Regions from separate parts of the Massilia sp. CCM 8734 genome, predicted to be linked through region 3. Evidence: predicted binding sites of a transcription regulator. Region 3 holds the regulator's gene; each other region holds the start of a gene.
The links. The regulator LexA, encoded in region 3, represses DNA repair genes until DNA is damaged. The targets are predictions, from matches to a motif close to ACTGTATNNNNATACAGT.

Region 1 (3,809 bases), on a different contig from region 3:
CGGATGCGTTCCTGTAACTGCGCCAGCGGCGACAGGCCGCGCGCGAGCGCGAACCAAACCAGGGCCAGCACGATCGGCAAGATGATGAACTGGGGCAGGATCACGCCCTTGATGATTTCGTTGGCCAGCTGGGCGCGCTTGTCCAGCGTTTCGGCCACCTGCACCAGGGCGGCCCAGGGTTCGTCGCCGCGCTTGGCCAGCGGACGCAGGTTGACATAGGAAAAGGCGATGCGCACCGGCGTACCGTGCATCAAGTCATTGCGGAAATGCACGCGGCCGTTGCGCAGGCGCTCGTCATCTGGCGGCAGGGGCAGGTCGCGGTCGCCATCGATGTGCTCGCGGCGCGGGCCGCTGATCTGGATGAACACCTGGTCCACATCGTCGGCGCGCAGGATGTCGCGCGCGCTGCCGGGCAGGCGCGAGAACACCTTGCCGTCGACTTCGCGCACCTGCTGGGCCAGCACGGTGATGCTGTCTTCCAGCGCATGGTCGAAGGGCTGGTTGGCGATCGACTTGGCCACCAGGTAGGTGATGGCGATGCTCATCGGCCACAGCAGCAGCAAGGGCGCCAGCATCCAGTCGAGGATTTCGCCGAACAGGGAATGCTGGATGTTTTCTTCCAGCTCGGCGCCGGGCGGCACATACAAGGTGTCGAGGGCGTCCGGCGCCTCCGGCGCCTCCGGCGGCGCCAGGGCGGCGTCGCGCACGCTCACTTCGATGCCGCGCCCGTGTCGGGAGCGCCGCGTCCGGCGTCAGGGAATTTTTCCAGGCAGTAGCCCAGGCCGCGCACGGTGGCGATGCGCACCCCGCCCACCTCGATTTTCTTGCGCAGGCGGTGCACATAGACTTCGATGGCATTGTTCGACACTTCCTCGCCCCATTCGCACAAATGGTCGACCAGTTGTTCCTTGGACACCAGGCGCCCGGCGCGCGCCAGCAAAATTTCGAGCAAGCCCAGTTCGCGCGCCGACAAGTCCAGCATCTGCTCGTTGATATAGGCGCTGCGCCCGACCTGGTCGTACGCCAGCGGGCCGTGGCGCACCACGGCTGCGCCGCCGCCGGCGCCGCGCCGGGTCAGGGCGCGCACGCGCGCTTCCAGCTCGGACAGGGCGAACGGCTTGGCCATGTAATCGTCGGCGCCCAGGTCGAGGCCGTTGACCCGCTGCTCGATCGAGTCGGCCGCAGTGAGGATCAGCACCGGCAACAGCGAGGCGCGCGCGCGCAGGCGGCGCAGCACTTCCAGCCCGGACAGGCGCGGCAAGCCCAGGTCGAGGATCAAGAGGTCGAATTCCTGGGTGGACAGGGCGGTATCGGCCTCCTGTCCGTTCTTCACACAATCGATGGCGTAGCCGGACTGGCGCAAGGAGCGCGTCAATCCATCGGCAAGCACGCTATCATCTTCGGCAAGTAAAATACGCATGGGGGCACCGGGACGTCTAATTAGGGCTATTGTGTTTCATTTGCCGCAACGCCGGGAATTTTTTTGAAACTGAGGCGTGTGCCGCTTGCATAAACCACTGTTTATTTGTACAGTAGTGCCTGTGACGTGCTACCCGCCCTTGATCTGGACCACTCTCTGGACTGAAAGAAAGTTATGGACGATAAAAAAACCGTATTAAATGCTGGCGAGAAGGGCAAGGCGCTGGCCGCTGCCCTGGCGCAGATTGAAAAGCAGTTCGGCAAGGGCTCCGTCATGCGCATGGACGCCAACGCGCCGGTCGAAGATGTGCAGGTCGTCTCGACCGGCTCGCTTGGCCTGGATATCGCGCTGGGTGTGGGCGGCCTGCCGCGCGGCCGCGTGGTCGAGATCTACGGTCCTGAATCGTCGGGTAAAACCACGCTGACCCTGCAGACCATCGCGCAAATGCAAAAACTGGGCGGCACCTGCGCCTTTATCGATGCCGAGCACGCGCTGGACGTCGGCTATGCCCAAAAACTGGGCATCAACCTGTCCGAACTGCTCATTTCGCAGCCGGACACGGGCGAACAGGCGCTGGAAATCACCGACGCGCTGGTGCGTTCGGGCAGCGTCGACCTGGTCGTCATCGACTCGGTGGCCGCGCTCACCCCGCGCGCCGAGATCGAAGGCGACATGGGCGACTCCCTGCCGGGTTTGCAGGCACGCTTGATGTCCCAGGCCCTGCGCAAGCTGACCGGTTCGATCAACCGCACCAACACCCTGGTGATCTTCATTAACCAGATCCGCATGAAGATCGGCGTCATGTTCGGCAGCCCTGAGACCACCACCGGTGGTAACGCGCTCAAGTTCTACGCCTCCGTGCGCCTGGACATCCGCCGTACCGGTTCGATCAAGTCCGGCGACGAAGTCATCGGTAACGAAACCAAGGTCAAGGTCGTCAAGAACAAGATCGCGCCGCCGTTCAAGGAAGCGCACTTCGACATCCTGTATGGCGAAGGCACGTCGCGCGAAGGCGAGATTTTGGATCTGGGTGCGGATAACAAGATCGTCGAGAAGTCGGGTTCCTGGTACAGCTATAACGGCGAACGTATCGGCCAGGGTAAGGATAATGCGCGTATTTACCTCAAGGAGCGTCCGGCTCTGGCGCGCGAGATCGAAAACAAGGTACGTGTCGCTCTCGGCGTGCGCGAACTGCCGCCGGTCGCTGGCGAGGAGCCTGCCGTCAAGGCGGCCAAGCTGAAGGCTGTCCCCGAGTAATCGGCGGGCCTGGCGATGGCAGCACCCCATTTGAGCCTGAAAGGCCGTGCCCTGCGCTATCTGTCGATGCGCGAGCACAGCCGGCTTGAGCTGGGGCGCAAGCTGGCGCGCCATGCGGAGGAGGGCGACGATGTCGAGGCCCTTCTCGATTTTCTCGAGAAAAACAACTGGCTGTCGCAGGAACGTTTTTCCGAATCCCTGATTCACCGCCGCTCGGCGCGCTTCGGCAACAGCCGCATCATGGCCGAGTTGCAAAGTCACGGGGTCAGGGGGGAAGCCTTGCAGGAACTCAAGGCGGGTCTTGCCGACAGCGAGATGGCGCGCGCCCGCGAGGTGTGGGAGCGCAAGTACGGCACGGTGGCGACCGATCCCGCCGAGCGCAACAAGCAGATGCGGTTCTTGATGCAGCGCGGTTTTTCGCAGCGCGCGGTCAAGGCGGCGATGCAGGGGCGCGATCCGGATGATGATTAAGCCGGTCCGGGTGATGAATATGCATTATCGGTAATTAATATATCCCCTTGTTTGCGGGTTGTTTTTACAAGTGCGCCGCAACGCTGGCGCCACGTCTCTGGGTTACGCCCGTGGGCGGAAAAGCGGAGCGCCTTTCGCCGTATGCCGGGCTGGTACGCCCGTCATACTCCTCAACGGTGGAAGGCGCTACGCTTTTCCGCCCTGTTGTTTTTTGCCGCCCTTTAGTGGTGGGCATCGCTCCTATTCCGCGCCTATTTCTTTAGCTGAAGTGACGCCACGCTGCGTCGTTCGCTAAGGGAAGCGCCAACGCTTCTCAGATTGTTTCCTCGCTAGACATGCAACGCCATCAATGGTTTTGCCGGGTGTCCCCATATCGGCTCAAGCATGACCGGAATGCTTACTCAGCTGGATCCGTAAGGAAAAAGCAAGATGAAAAATCGTTTTGAGAGCGATTTCCACTAACGTTACCTGTGGGCGACAAATTTTTCTAAATTGAAAAAATTTACAAAAGTATATGAGATAATCGAGCCTTGAATGATCTTGAAAGCTTGTGAATGTCTATATTTTCGAAGTGTCAGCTGTTTCGTGCATGGGCAACTGTCCGGCAAATCGTGAACAGCACCATAGCAATTCTACTTATCTGCACTAGCTTCAGTGCCCA
Region 2 (3,809 bases), on a different contig from region 3:
TCGAACGCACACATAGCTGGATGAATCGATTTCGACGGCTGCTCGTCCGCTGGGAAAAGAAGCGGGAAACTTATCTAGCCATGTTGCACTTTGCCTTGGGCATCATTTGCTGGCGTGCCGCTTACCAATAAGAATAGGCTCTTAGCACTTGCTCGTGGACGCGGGAGTTCGCTCGCCTTCCCCGCCTTGCCAAAGCCATGCCCTTGCTGGCCATGATCGGCACGTTCGCTACCGGTGATACACTTTCCCAGGCAATTGATACGCCTGCCGCCGCACGCAGCGCCGCCCAGTGGCAGCGTACCGCCATCGACGATATTGAAGCCGCATATCGCATCACATTGGAAAATCACCCTGGCACTTACGACACCGCAAACCCCGGCTTCCGCAACAATCTCGCCGTGGCCAGGGAGCAGGGATTGGCCCTTGCAGCCAAGGTCACTAATGGTGCACCTTCCGTCCCTGGCTTTGCTCGGGCCGGTGGAAAAATCAACCTGCACCGAATTCGATATTCTCTGCGACAGGCGATGATGGCGGCGCCGGGCGCATTGCGCCACGCGTGTGCCGTGTTGCCCTGCACGCGCCAGGTTGACGCACGCATGGCGCAATGCGGCCGTTGGCCTTTTACGCCCTGCACGCCTGTTGGTGTTGTTGTGCTGCTGATAGCGCAGCTTAGGAAAACAAATCCAGCTGGCCGGTGGCGTTGCCGCATTGTTTGGGCTTGGCCGGGGGAACGACGAACGGCTTCTTGAAGCGTGACGTGTCCAGCTCGCCAAACCGCCCGCTGGTCAGGTTCATGCCCAGCCGCTCCACCGCCTTGACGAAACGCTGGCGTATCAGATCGGCCCAGACGCCCTCCCCGTGCATGCGCTTGCTGAAGTCGCTGTCGTAGTCTTTGCCGCCGCGCATCTCGCGCACCCGGTTCATCACCCGCTGCGCCCGCTCGGGAAAGTGTGCCTGCAGCCATTCCTGGAACAGGGGATTGACTTCCAATGGCAGCCGCAGCACGACGTAGTGCGCGCTCACGGCCCCGGCGTCGCGCGCCGCCTCCAGCACCCGTTCGAGCTCGGGCTCGGTGACGAAGGGAATCACCGGCGCCACGCTGACCCGCACCGGGATACCAGCGTCGGTCAGGCGCCGGATCGTGCGCAAACGCCGCGCCGGCGCCGCCGCGCGCGGCTCGAGCGTGCGCGAGATGGCAGGGTCGAGCGTGGTGATCGTGACCGCCGCAATCGCCTGGTTCCTGGCCGCCATGGCCCCGATCAGGTCGATGTCGCGCTCGATCAGCGAGGACTTGCTGATCAGCGCGACCGGATGCTCGCAGTCGTGCAGCACTTCCAGCACGCGGCGGGTGATGCCCAGCCCACGCTCGCACGGCTGGTAGGCGTCGGTGTTGACGCCGAGCGCGATCGGCTCCGGCACGTAGGACGGCCTGGCCAGCTCGCGCCGCAGCAACTCGGGCGCGTTGACCTTGGCGAACAGGCGGCTTTCGAAGTCCAGCCCCGGCGACAGGCCAAGGTAGCTGTGGGTCGGCCGCGCAAAGCAGTAAATGCAGCCGTGCTCGCACCCGCGATAGGGATTGAGCGACACATTGAAGGGAATATCGGGCGAGGTATTGCGGCTCAGGATGGTCTTGGCGAATTCGTCGGTGACCTGGGTGCGGAACGGCGCCGGCGCGTCGTCCTCGTCGTCGGCATGCACCCAGCCGTCGTCAAACCGCTCGCGCGCATTGACCTCGTAGCGGCCCTGCAGGTTGGTGACGGCGCCGCGCCCCTTTTGCGCCGCCAGCGGGCGCGGCGGGAGCATGACGCTTTCTTCAAAGTCTTTGTCGCGATCGGTCACCGCAGCACCCATTTAACTGTATAAACATACAGTATTCTACGCGGGTGATGCCGCGCTTTCAAGCAGCGTTCAAAGCCGGCCTTGATGCAGCACAAACGTGTCGATCAAGTCATCGAAAGCGCGGCTCAGCGGCAGGAACTTATCGTGGTCGCCGTCGATCTCACCCAATGCGTGACAAGTCGCTTCCAGGGTCGAGAGCTGGTCAGGCGCGTGCGCCTTGCGAATGCGGTAATGCGAGGGCGGCATGTCGCTCAGCGGCAGGCGTGGCAAGGCATGCAGCAGGGGATTAAGGTACAGCATCTTGCGGCTTTTGCGCCAGGTGCCGTCGAGCACGACGAGCAGCAGTTTGCCAGGCGCGCCCAACAGCCCAAGCGGCGGCGTTGGCATGCCCAGCGAGCGGTCGTCCGGCGTGTCGGGATAGAGCAATACAGCCTGCCGGCCTTCCACGTCCAGCAGCGCGGACAGTTGCGCCGGGTCGAATACCTCGCCAGCGACCAGCGTGCTGCCGGCCACGCTCAGGTGCAGCAGGCGCGCACTGCCCTTGGCGTTGCTCACTTCCAGCGGGTGCTGCAGGATCAGCAAGCGCACATCGCTGGCGACCGGACGAATCCAGCGGCAGATGCACGCCGCCGCCGGTCGCGCGCATAGGGCGCACACGCTACGCCGTGCCGGTGCGGCTTGCCCCTGCGCAGTCATGGGCGCGGCTTGCGCCGGCTGTGCCGCGTGTGCGGCTGGCCCGTGCACAGTCATGGACCCGGCTTGCCCCGGCTGAAGCACATGTGCGGCCTGCCCCTGCGCAGGCACCGGCGCGGCCATCGGGCCAGCGGCGCCGCGTCGTCGCGAACCGACGCTCACCGGACCACCAGCGCCAGCGCGCGCCGCCCGCCCGTCAGCTGGCCGAGCTTGAACACGCCGACCACCTGCGACAGTTGCGCCGCCTGGTCCTGCATCGCCGCCGCCGCCGCGGCCTGCTCGACCAGCGCCGCGTTTTGCTGGGTCACCTGGTCCATCTGGGTCACCGCCAGGTTGAGCTGTTCAATGCCGTCGCGCTGCTCGTCGCTGGCGCTGGTAATGTCGTTCATGATGCGCGTCACGCGGTTGATGCTGGTAAGCACTTCGCCCATCGTCTTGCCGGCCTGGTCCACCAAACGCGTGCCGTTGTCGACCTTGCTGACCGAGTCGCTGATCAATTGCTTGATCTCTTTCGCGGCCGCCGCCGAACGTTGCGCCAGGGTGCGCGCGGCGTTCACTTCAATCACCTTGGCCCACCCGTCGATCAGGCGCTCGTTGCGCACGGTGTCTTTCACCATGTTGTCGGTCATCACGCTGGCCTGCTGCATGCGCCATACCCCGATGCCGGTCAGGGCCACCAGGAACAACAGAACGAGGGCGAAACCGAGCGTCAGGCGGGTTCCGATACTGAGATTTTTCATGAGGGCGAAGGGCGCGGGGCCTGGATTTGACGGCGTGCTAATGCTAACACCGGCGATCTGGTATTGCGAGAACAATTTTCCCATAGGAAATATTTCTCTGTCAGCTACCATGCGAGCGCCAGCCTGCAGCGTCGCTGAAACGCCACATTCCCTTGCGACAAAGACCCCGTTTGCACGATCGACATGAGCAAGGAGGCAAGGAAGCGTGCATCCAGTAGCTTTTTTTCACGCGTACTGCGCTGAATTGACATTCCGGTATTGCTCCTGAAAAACTCCCTGCATAGAATCGAATCATTCCTTTCGGCAATTCCATTCATCGGGAGCCCATCATCGCTACCGTTTTTCCGCCAGTCCGGCGCGCATGCCGGATGCTGTTCGCCGCCCTGGTGACCGGCCTGAGCCTGCTCCCCTCGATAGCGGTCGAGCAAGAATTGCCGGTCGACTTTCGCCTCAATGAAACCGTGATCGCCATTCCCGCCGGTCCCGGCAAGCAGTCGGTGCTGCAGGCCACGCTGTTCCGGCCGAACGGCGCCGGCC
Region 3 (3,809 bases):
GACTGTGTGCCCAGGGTCAGTTCGTTGGCCAGGTCCGGCGCATCGGGCAGCAGGATGGCCAGCATGGGACGGCGCCAGTCGGGCAGCGATGGTGCGGCCTGCCGCATCGACCGCACGCAGTCATTCCAGTCCTCCTCGCTCGCCTGCGCCAGGTGCTCACGCAACAGTATGTCGACCTCGCGGTAGCCGCCGTTTAACCAGCTGTAGCCGCTATTGTCCACGTCGGCGCTGATGGCGTACGCCAGGCCGGAGGGATCGCGCTCTTGGTCGAGGATCATTCCCAGCCGCTGCAGAAACACTGCGACGGCGTAGGGCAAGCCTCTGTCGCTCACCAGGAAGTCGGTGAAGGCGCTGGTGTGCACCTCGTCGTAGCCGGAACCCGTATTCGCTTCCAGCAGCATCATGATGGCGTCCGACATGGGCGAACCGCGCCGCCGGTCCTGGGCGATACGCCCGATGGTTTCGGTCACGGCTTCGCGGTACACGGGATCGGAGAGCTCCGCACTGAATATGCAATGGCGGGTGACCGGCTTGAAGTCGTTCCAGCATGCGCCGGCGTCGATGGCGCGCGCTATGCCGGGAAACCGGCGCGACGGCATTGCCAGCGCTGCTAGTTCGGGCGACATGTCGACCAGCGGCTCGACCGCCAGCCAGGGCGCCGAACCGCCTGGCACGGCGATGGCGGGCGCGATGGGGAGCGGGGCCGGCGGGGCAGCGGGGGCGGGCGGCGCCGGATGCACAGCTGCCAGCGGCTGCGCGGCGCCGGTCTCGGCATAGCCCTTGCCGGTCTTTTCGCGAATCAGTTTGTCGATTGCCGCCACCGCCGTGGCGTGGTCCGGATGGGTCTTGGTTTGCCCTTGTCCCGCCGTGCCCACCTTGCCGTAGCGGACATGGACATCGCAGCCATCCTGCCCGACTTCCCAGAATTTGTTGGACGCGCCTTCGCAACATTCGAAACGTCGCATTGGGCGTCCTAAGCGAGCGTGAAGGGAAGGGGGAACCGGCTGCCGGCGCGCGCCGCGCACGTGTTTCGCTTGCTCATAAGTAATGACAAATGTTGTAAAAAATGATACTTTACGGCAAAGCGGTGCCCCTGTCGAGCCGCGCCAATCCGGTTATGATGCGCATCCGGACATCCCATCGTGAGACATGCAATGAAGAAAACCCTGTTTTGCCTGGCATTGATGCTGGGCGGCGTGGCGCAAGCGGACGAGCTGGCCGACGCCAACGCCCTGTTCGCGAAAAAGTCCTATCCGCAAGCGCTGCAGCTCTACACCAAACTGGCTAATGCCGGCAATGCCGAAGCTCAATTGCACATGGGCGAAATGTATTTTTACGGCGAGGCGGGGACGGTGGACCTGGCCAAGGCCGAAGCCTGGTTCAAGAAATCGGCGGCCAAGGGCAACAAGACCGCCGCCGGCTCGCTCGAGATGATCAAAAAGCGCGACACGCGGCGCGCCGAGCTCGATTACTGGATATCCAAATACGATGGCGCCGAGCTCAGCGCAGGGCAGTTCCGCTGTCCGGCGCCGCGCATTCCGACCATGTCGAAGCAGAACGACGACATCGAGAGCGTGTCGGCCAAGGTCGACGCCTGGCAGGATTGCTACAACGCCTTCGTGCGCAACCTGAACGAAGCGAGCCCGCTGACCAAGCGCATTCCCAAGGACATCGCCGACCTCTTGACCAAGGAAGAAACCGAGCAGTCGCGCCTGCACCTGGAAGGCGTGTATGCCGGCATCGCCGAAAACGCCAAGGTCTCGGCCAAGCTGGTGCTGGCCGACTTCGGCGCCTGGCGCAGCGCCACCGACGCTTATATCAAGGAACACAACCGCATCGTGACCGATGCGGCCGCAACCGCGCCGCGCAAGGGCGACTGAACCAGGCGGGCGCAGCCAGGCTGCGCCCGCGCCCTCAGTTCCAGCTGCGCATCAAGCCCACCGCCAGGCCTTCGAGCGCGAAATCGTCGCTTGCCGGATCGACGTGGATGACCTTGAAGTCCGGGTTTTCGGGCAGCAGTTCGATCAGCGAGCCGGTCTTTTTGTAGCGCTTGACGGTGACGTCGTCACCGATGCGGGCCACCACGATCTGGCCATTCTTGGCGCTGTCGACCTTTTTGACGGCCAGCAAGTCCCCATCCATGATGCCGGCGTCGCGCATCGACCAGCCACGCACCTTGAGCAGGAAATCGGGCCGCGAGGAAAACATCGCCGGGTCCACGCTGTAGGTCGCTTCCACATGTTCCTGCGCCAGGATGGGCGAACCGGCGGCCACGCGCCCGACCAGCGGCAGCGACATGAGCAGGTTCGGCGGCGGCATGGGAATGGCGTCGACGCTCGCGCCGATCAGGCGGATGCCGCGCGAGGTGCCCGGCGAAATTTCGATGGCGCCCTTGCGCGCAAGCGCCTGCAGGTGCTCTTCGGCCGCGTTGGCCGACTTGAAGCCCAGTTCATTGGCGATCTCGGCACGGGTCGGAGGAAAGCCCGTGTTCTCGATCGCATCCTTGATCAGGTTGAGGATTTGTTCTTGCCGTGGTGTGAGCTTGATCATCGATGTGCGGGACTGTGTATATGGACAGACTGTATTTTTGTACAGTATTTCGCGCAATGCAAGGGTTAATTAGCGGAATGGGGAATTATTTGCGACAGCGGCTGTCCAACATCGAGAAGAGGACGCCCCTCGCGGTGCGAAGCAGGGACGTCAAGGCGCAGGGTGACGGCGCAGCAATTGTTCGGCAAGGCATTCTGCCGTAGCGCGACAACGATAGGGGGCTCGATAGAGGAGTGATGTCATGGACCGTCTCACGGTACCACCTGTTGAATATGAGGACGACTTCGTACTGTGGGTCGAGCAGCAGGCGAGTTTGTTAAGTGCAAGGCAGTTCGATCAGCTTGACGTTCATCATCTGATAGAGGAGCTGAGAGCCATGGTGGGCCATCATCGCAGGGAGCTGGGAAGTCGCCTGGAAGTGCTGATGATGCATCTGCTTGAATGCCAGTTTCAGCCCAGCCACAAGTCGCCCAGTTGGCTCAATACGATCGACCACCAGCGTGGCCAGATCGACGAGCTCGTGCGCGAAAGTCCGAGTCTGGTTCCGACCATCGCACACGTGGCCCAGCAACGCTATGCGCGGGCCAGGCGCATGGCCGCCAGGGAAACCGGTCTATCCAGAAACGGATTTCCATTGGCTTTACCCTATAGCGTGCAACAATTGCGCGACGACGACTTCGTGCCGTGACGGGACGGGTCCGCCTGCCTGGGATGCGTGGGGATCATGCCAAGGGCGCCACGGCGGACCAGCCCGGCGTATGAGCGTTGTCGACGTCGCTGCTCGCACTGCAGGCGTGAGCGCCGCTGCCCGGTATCTATCTGCGAGAAAGCGACCGCCGTGCCCGTCGCATGATGGTCCAGGGTAATTCAGGTGTTGCTTGTTGCCCCACTTCACGCTATAATCGCCGGCTTTCCCTTCCCACACTCGTCTTGACGCCGAGGTGGGCATTTGTTTAAACGTCCCTAAGGAGTTATGCATGCGTCATTATGAAATCGTTTTTATCGTCCACCCGGACCAAAGCGAGCAAGTCCCGGCGATGATCGAACGCTACAAAGCCAGCGTAACCACGCGCGGCGGTTCGGTTCACCGTGTTGAAGACTGGGGCCGTCGTCAGATGGCTTACTCGATCCAGAAGCTGCCAAAAGCGCACTACATCTGCCTGAACATCGAATGCGACAACGAGACCCTCGTGGAACTCGAAACCGCGTTCAAATTCAATGATGCCGTGCTGCGTCACCTCACCGTTAAGATGAAGAAG
Region 4 (3,809 bases), on a different contig from region 3:
CCATCAGCGCGACGAACAGCACGTTCGGCCCCGGCGCGGCCTGGGCCAGGGCGATGGCATTGTTGAATTGCGCCTGGCTCAGCCAGTGATGCTGCTCGACCAGGTAGCGATGCATCTCGGACGTGGTCGAGATGGCGCCGCCGACCGACATCAGCGAGAGCATCAGGAAGTGTCCGAACAGGCTGAGCCAGTCACTCCAGCTGAGCACGATCTGCGGCACGATCTCGGGCGCGCTCATGGCCGCAGCCGGCGATAGGTGAGAAAGCAGGCCAGCCCGCCCACGCCGAACAAGACGACCATCAGCGGCAAGCGCAGCAGCGCCACCAGCACGAAGCCGATGACGCACAGGGTCCAGCACCACAGTTGCGGCATCGGGTTGTTGGAGAGCGCCAGCGACAGCTTCAGGCCGGTGGCGCCGATCATGCCGGCCGACACCGCCGCCATGCCGCGCAAGGCGCCGGCCACGCCGGGATGGTCGATAAAGCGCGCATGGACCAGCGCCAGCAGCAGTACCAGCACCAGCGGCAGGGCCAGCATGCCGGCCAGCGCCGACAGCGCGCCGGCCAGGCCAAAATAGCGCCCGCCGATCATCATCGACAGGTTGACCACGTTCGGTCCCGGCAGGATCTGGGCGACGGCCCAGTCTTCCAGGAATTCCTCATGGGTCAGCCATTGCTTGCGCTCCACAATCTCGCGTTGCACAACCGCCAGCACGCCGCCGAAGCCTTGCAGCGCCAGCAGGGTGAAGGAAACGAACAGGTCGGTCAGCGATTGCGGACGCGGACGCTCGGTCAGGGACGGATTGCTCATGCGCCATTATCGCGCCGGCCCGTCCGCCTGTCCATTCGGGCTCAGCCGCCGCCGATGCCGCGCATCACCCGGCCCGTGCCGCCGCATTCGGGGCAGGCGCTGCCGTCGCCCAGCTTGCCCTTGCCGCTGCAGGCGTCGCAGATGTCCTCGGCGGCGCCGGGGGTGCCCGGCGCGGCTTCGTCACCGGGGTTCAGGGTGGGTTCGGTATTGACTGTTTCAGTTGGGGTCGTCATGAGGTCCTCGGCAATGATGGGTGGCATGCGCACGGGTGCGATCCGCCATTCTAATAGCGCCCGACCGGGTCCGGCGCTGCGTTGCCGAAGACAAATATGGCGCGAAAAGACTATGTCCTAAGCATATTTTTTGCCATTTCGATGGAACCTTGACATTGACTTTGATCTTTATTGATGGATACTCGTTAAGCAACTTGGGTTCCCTTCGACGTTCTCGCCATGCCCTGTAAGGAACACAACATGAATCGACAGCACCCCTACGACAGCGGCGGCCTCGCCCTGGCCGAACCGAATTATCAACGCCTCGATCTGCGCCAGCGCGACATCGTCAACCATGCCATCTCGGTCCAGGCAAGCAGCAATACCATGTCCGCCATCGAGTACCTGAAAGCGCAGGATATCCATCCCGACGTGATCGAACGGGTGTTGCTGGAACCTGAGCGCCGGCGCGGAGTGCTCCACCATTGAGCGCTGCACGGTGGGGCTGCGGGGCCGGCGCAAGGCGCGCGTCGGATGCTGTGTGCATATCAGAATGTTATCGAACCACCCATCCCGAACTGCGTGCAAAACAGGCGGTTATGCACAAAAAAATCTTGTAGGAAATTTCTTATTATTTTTTACCGCCTTCTCCATTGACTTTGTAAGTGCTTGATTTATATAGGCATAATTTCTGCCTCACGAATGAGCATTTTGTTGAAACCCGCATCGTTACACGCTTGCGGACTGTCAAGGGGGGATTATCCACAAAGTTATCCACAGCGATTGTGGATATCCCAAAAAGTACTTTAGAAACGGCTACTTAGCGCGTGCATGGGGATGTTTGACCATCGCTTCGACCAACGCCACCGGCGCGGCGGGCGCGCGACGGAAAATATCGTCAGCGTTTTTACTTGCGTCATAATACTGTATAAATGTACAGTCATGTCAACTCCAGTTCGAATGTCCGATATGACCGCTGCTTTACACGCCGATGTGCCCGCCGACGCCGTTGACGATCCCTTCGCCAGTCTTAATCCCGCGCAGCGCGCCGCCGTCGAGCATGACATCGGCGTGGCCGCGGCCGATGCGCGGCCCCTGCTGGTGATCGCCGGCGCCGGTTCCGGCAAAACCAATACCCTGGCGCACCGCGTGGCGCGCCTGATCACGAGCGGCGCCGATCCCCAGCGGATCCTGCTGCTCACATTTTCACGCCGCGCCGCCAACGAAATGACTACGCGCGCCGGTAACGTATTGCACCGGATCATGGGCGTGCGCGGCGGCCAGGCACCGGCCAGGCTGCCCTGGGCCGCCCTTCCGTGGGCCGGCACGTTTCACAGCATCGGCGCGCGCCTGCTGCGCGACTACGCCGGCCGCATCGGCCTGGACGAATCGTTCACCATCCACGACCGCGGCGATTCTGAAGACCTGATGGGCATGGTGCGCCACGAGATTGGCCTGACCCAGACCCAGAAACGGTTTCCCCTCAAGGGCAGCTGCCTGGCCATTTACTCGCGCGTGGTCAACAGCCGCGATACGCTGGCGCTGGTGCTCCAGGGTACTTTTCCATGGTGTGGCGAGTGGGAAGCCGAGCTCAAGACGCTGTTCGGCGCCTACGTGGACGCCAAGCAAGAGCAGAACGTGCTCGATTACGACGATTTATTTCTGTTTTGGGCGGAGATGGCGGCCGATGCGGAACTGGGCCCGCACATCGGCGGTTTGTTCGATCACGTTCTGGTCGACGAGTACCAGGATACCAACCGCTTGCAGGCCGCCATTCTGATGGGCATGAAACCGGGCGGGGAGGGCGTGATGGTGGTCGGCGACGATGCGCAGTCGATCTATTCGTTCCGCGGCGCCACGGTGCGCAATATTCTCGATTTCCCCAAGCAATTCGCGCGGGAAGCGCGCATCGTCACCCTCGACCGCAACTACCGTTCGACCCAGCCGATCCTGGACGCCTCCAACGCCGTGATCGGCGCCGCGCTGGAACGGCACGCCAAGACCTTGTGGACAGACAAGGTCTCGACCGTCCTGCCGCAACTGGTGCTCATTCCCGACGAAGCCGAACAGGCGCGCTGGGTCTGCAACCGTATCCTGGAGCACCGCGAAACCGGCATGGCGCTCAAGGCGCAGGCGGTGCTGTTTCGCGCCGCCAGCCACAGCGCCGCGCTGGAGCTTGAACTCATGCGCCGCAACATTCCCTTCGTCAAATTCGGTGGCCTCAAGTTCCTTGAAGCATCGCACATCAAGGATGTGCTCGCGGTGCTGCGTTTTGCCCAGAATCCGAGCGGCAGGGTGGCCGGTTTTCGGGTGGTGCAGCTGGTGCCCGGGATCGGCGCCGCCACCGCCACCCGCCTGCTCGATGCGGTTGCCGAATCGGCCGAGCCGCTGCGCGCGGTCGAGCAATTCGCCGCGCCCGCCAAAAGCGGCGGCGACTGGGAGCAGTTCGTGACCCTGTTCCGTGCCCTGCGTGCGCCGGGCTTGCGCTGGCCGGCCGATATCGAGCTGGTCAAGAACTGGTATCTGCCGCACCTCGAACGCATGCATGACGATGCGCAGGTGCGCGTGGCCGATGTGGAGCAACTGGCGCGCTTGGCCTCCGGTCATGGCTCTCGCGAAACCTTTCTGGCTGAAATTACCCTCGACCCGCCCGAAGCGACCAGCGACCGCGCCGGGCCGCCCCATCTGGACGAGGATTACCTGATTCTCTCGACCATCCATTCCTCCAAGGGGCAGGAGTGGAAGTCGGTGCATGTGCTCAACGTGGTGGACGGTTGCATTCCGTCG

Region 1: the regulator LexA is predicted to act here: its motif matches at 1,517-1,534, upstream of recA (recombinase RecA).
Region 2: the regulator LexA is predicted to act here: its motif matches at 1,855-1,872, upstream of F2P46_RS21960 (PA0069 family radical SAM protein).
Region 4: the regulator LexA is predicted to act here: its motif matches at 1,946-1,963, upstream of F2P46_RS31520 (ATP-dependent helicase).

What each region holds. Positions count from the first base shown of each region.
Region 1 covers NZ_WHJI01000028.1:69,041-72,849, forward strand. Annotated here, with positions in the region: gene F2P46_RS23175 (sensor histidine kinase) at 1-647, opposite strand, end outside; gene F2P46_RS23180 (response regulator transcription factor) at 710-1,420, opposite strand; gene recA (recombinase RecA) at 1,595-2,677, shown strand; gene recX (recombination regulator RecX) at 2,693-3,148, shown strand.
Region 2 covers NZ_WHJI01000025.1:106,260-110,068, reverse strand. Annotated here, with positions in the region: partial or broken gene F2P46_RS21970 (IS5 family transposase) at 1-131, shown strand, start outside; gene F2P46_RS21965 (hypothetical protein) at 204-749, shown strand; gene F2P46_RS21960 (PA0069 family radical SAM protein) at 670-1,803, opposite strand; gene F2P46_RS21955 (tRNA-uridine aminocarboxypropyltransferase) at 1,909-2,535, opposite strand; partial or broken gene F2P46_RS37815 (methyl-accepting chemotaxis protein) at 2,691-3,077, opposite strand; gene F2P46_RS21945 (CocE/NonD family hydrolase) at 3,641-3,809, shown strand, end outside.
Region 3 covers NZ_WHJI01000016.1:23,262-27,070, reverse strand. Annotated here, with positions in the region: gene F2P46_RS16455 (WGR and DUF4132 domain-containing protein) at 1-965, opposite strand, end outside; gene F2P46_RS16450 (sel1 repeat family protein) at 1,155-1,880, shown strand; gene lexA (transcriptional repressor LexA) at 1,915-2,550, opposite strand; gene F2P46_RS16440 (DUF29 domain-containing protein) at 2,792-3,238, shown strand; gene rpsF (30S ribosomal protein S6) at 3,528-3,809, shown strand, end outside.
Region 4 covers NZ_WHJI01000053.1:1,418-5,226, forward strand. Annotated here, with positions in the region: gene F2P46_RS31500 (chromate transporter) at 1-238, opposite strand, end outside; gene F2P46_RS31505 (chromate transporter) at 235-810, opposite strand; gene F2P46_RS31510 (hypothetical protein) at 852-1,043, opposite strand; gene F2P46_RS31515 (hypothetical protein) at 1,284-1,511, shown strand; gene F2P46_RS31520 (ATP-dependent helicase) at 1,992-3,809, shown strand, end outside.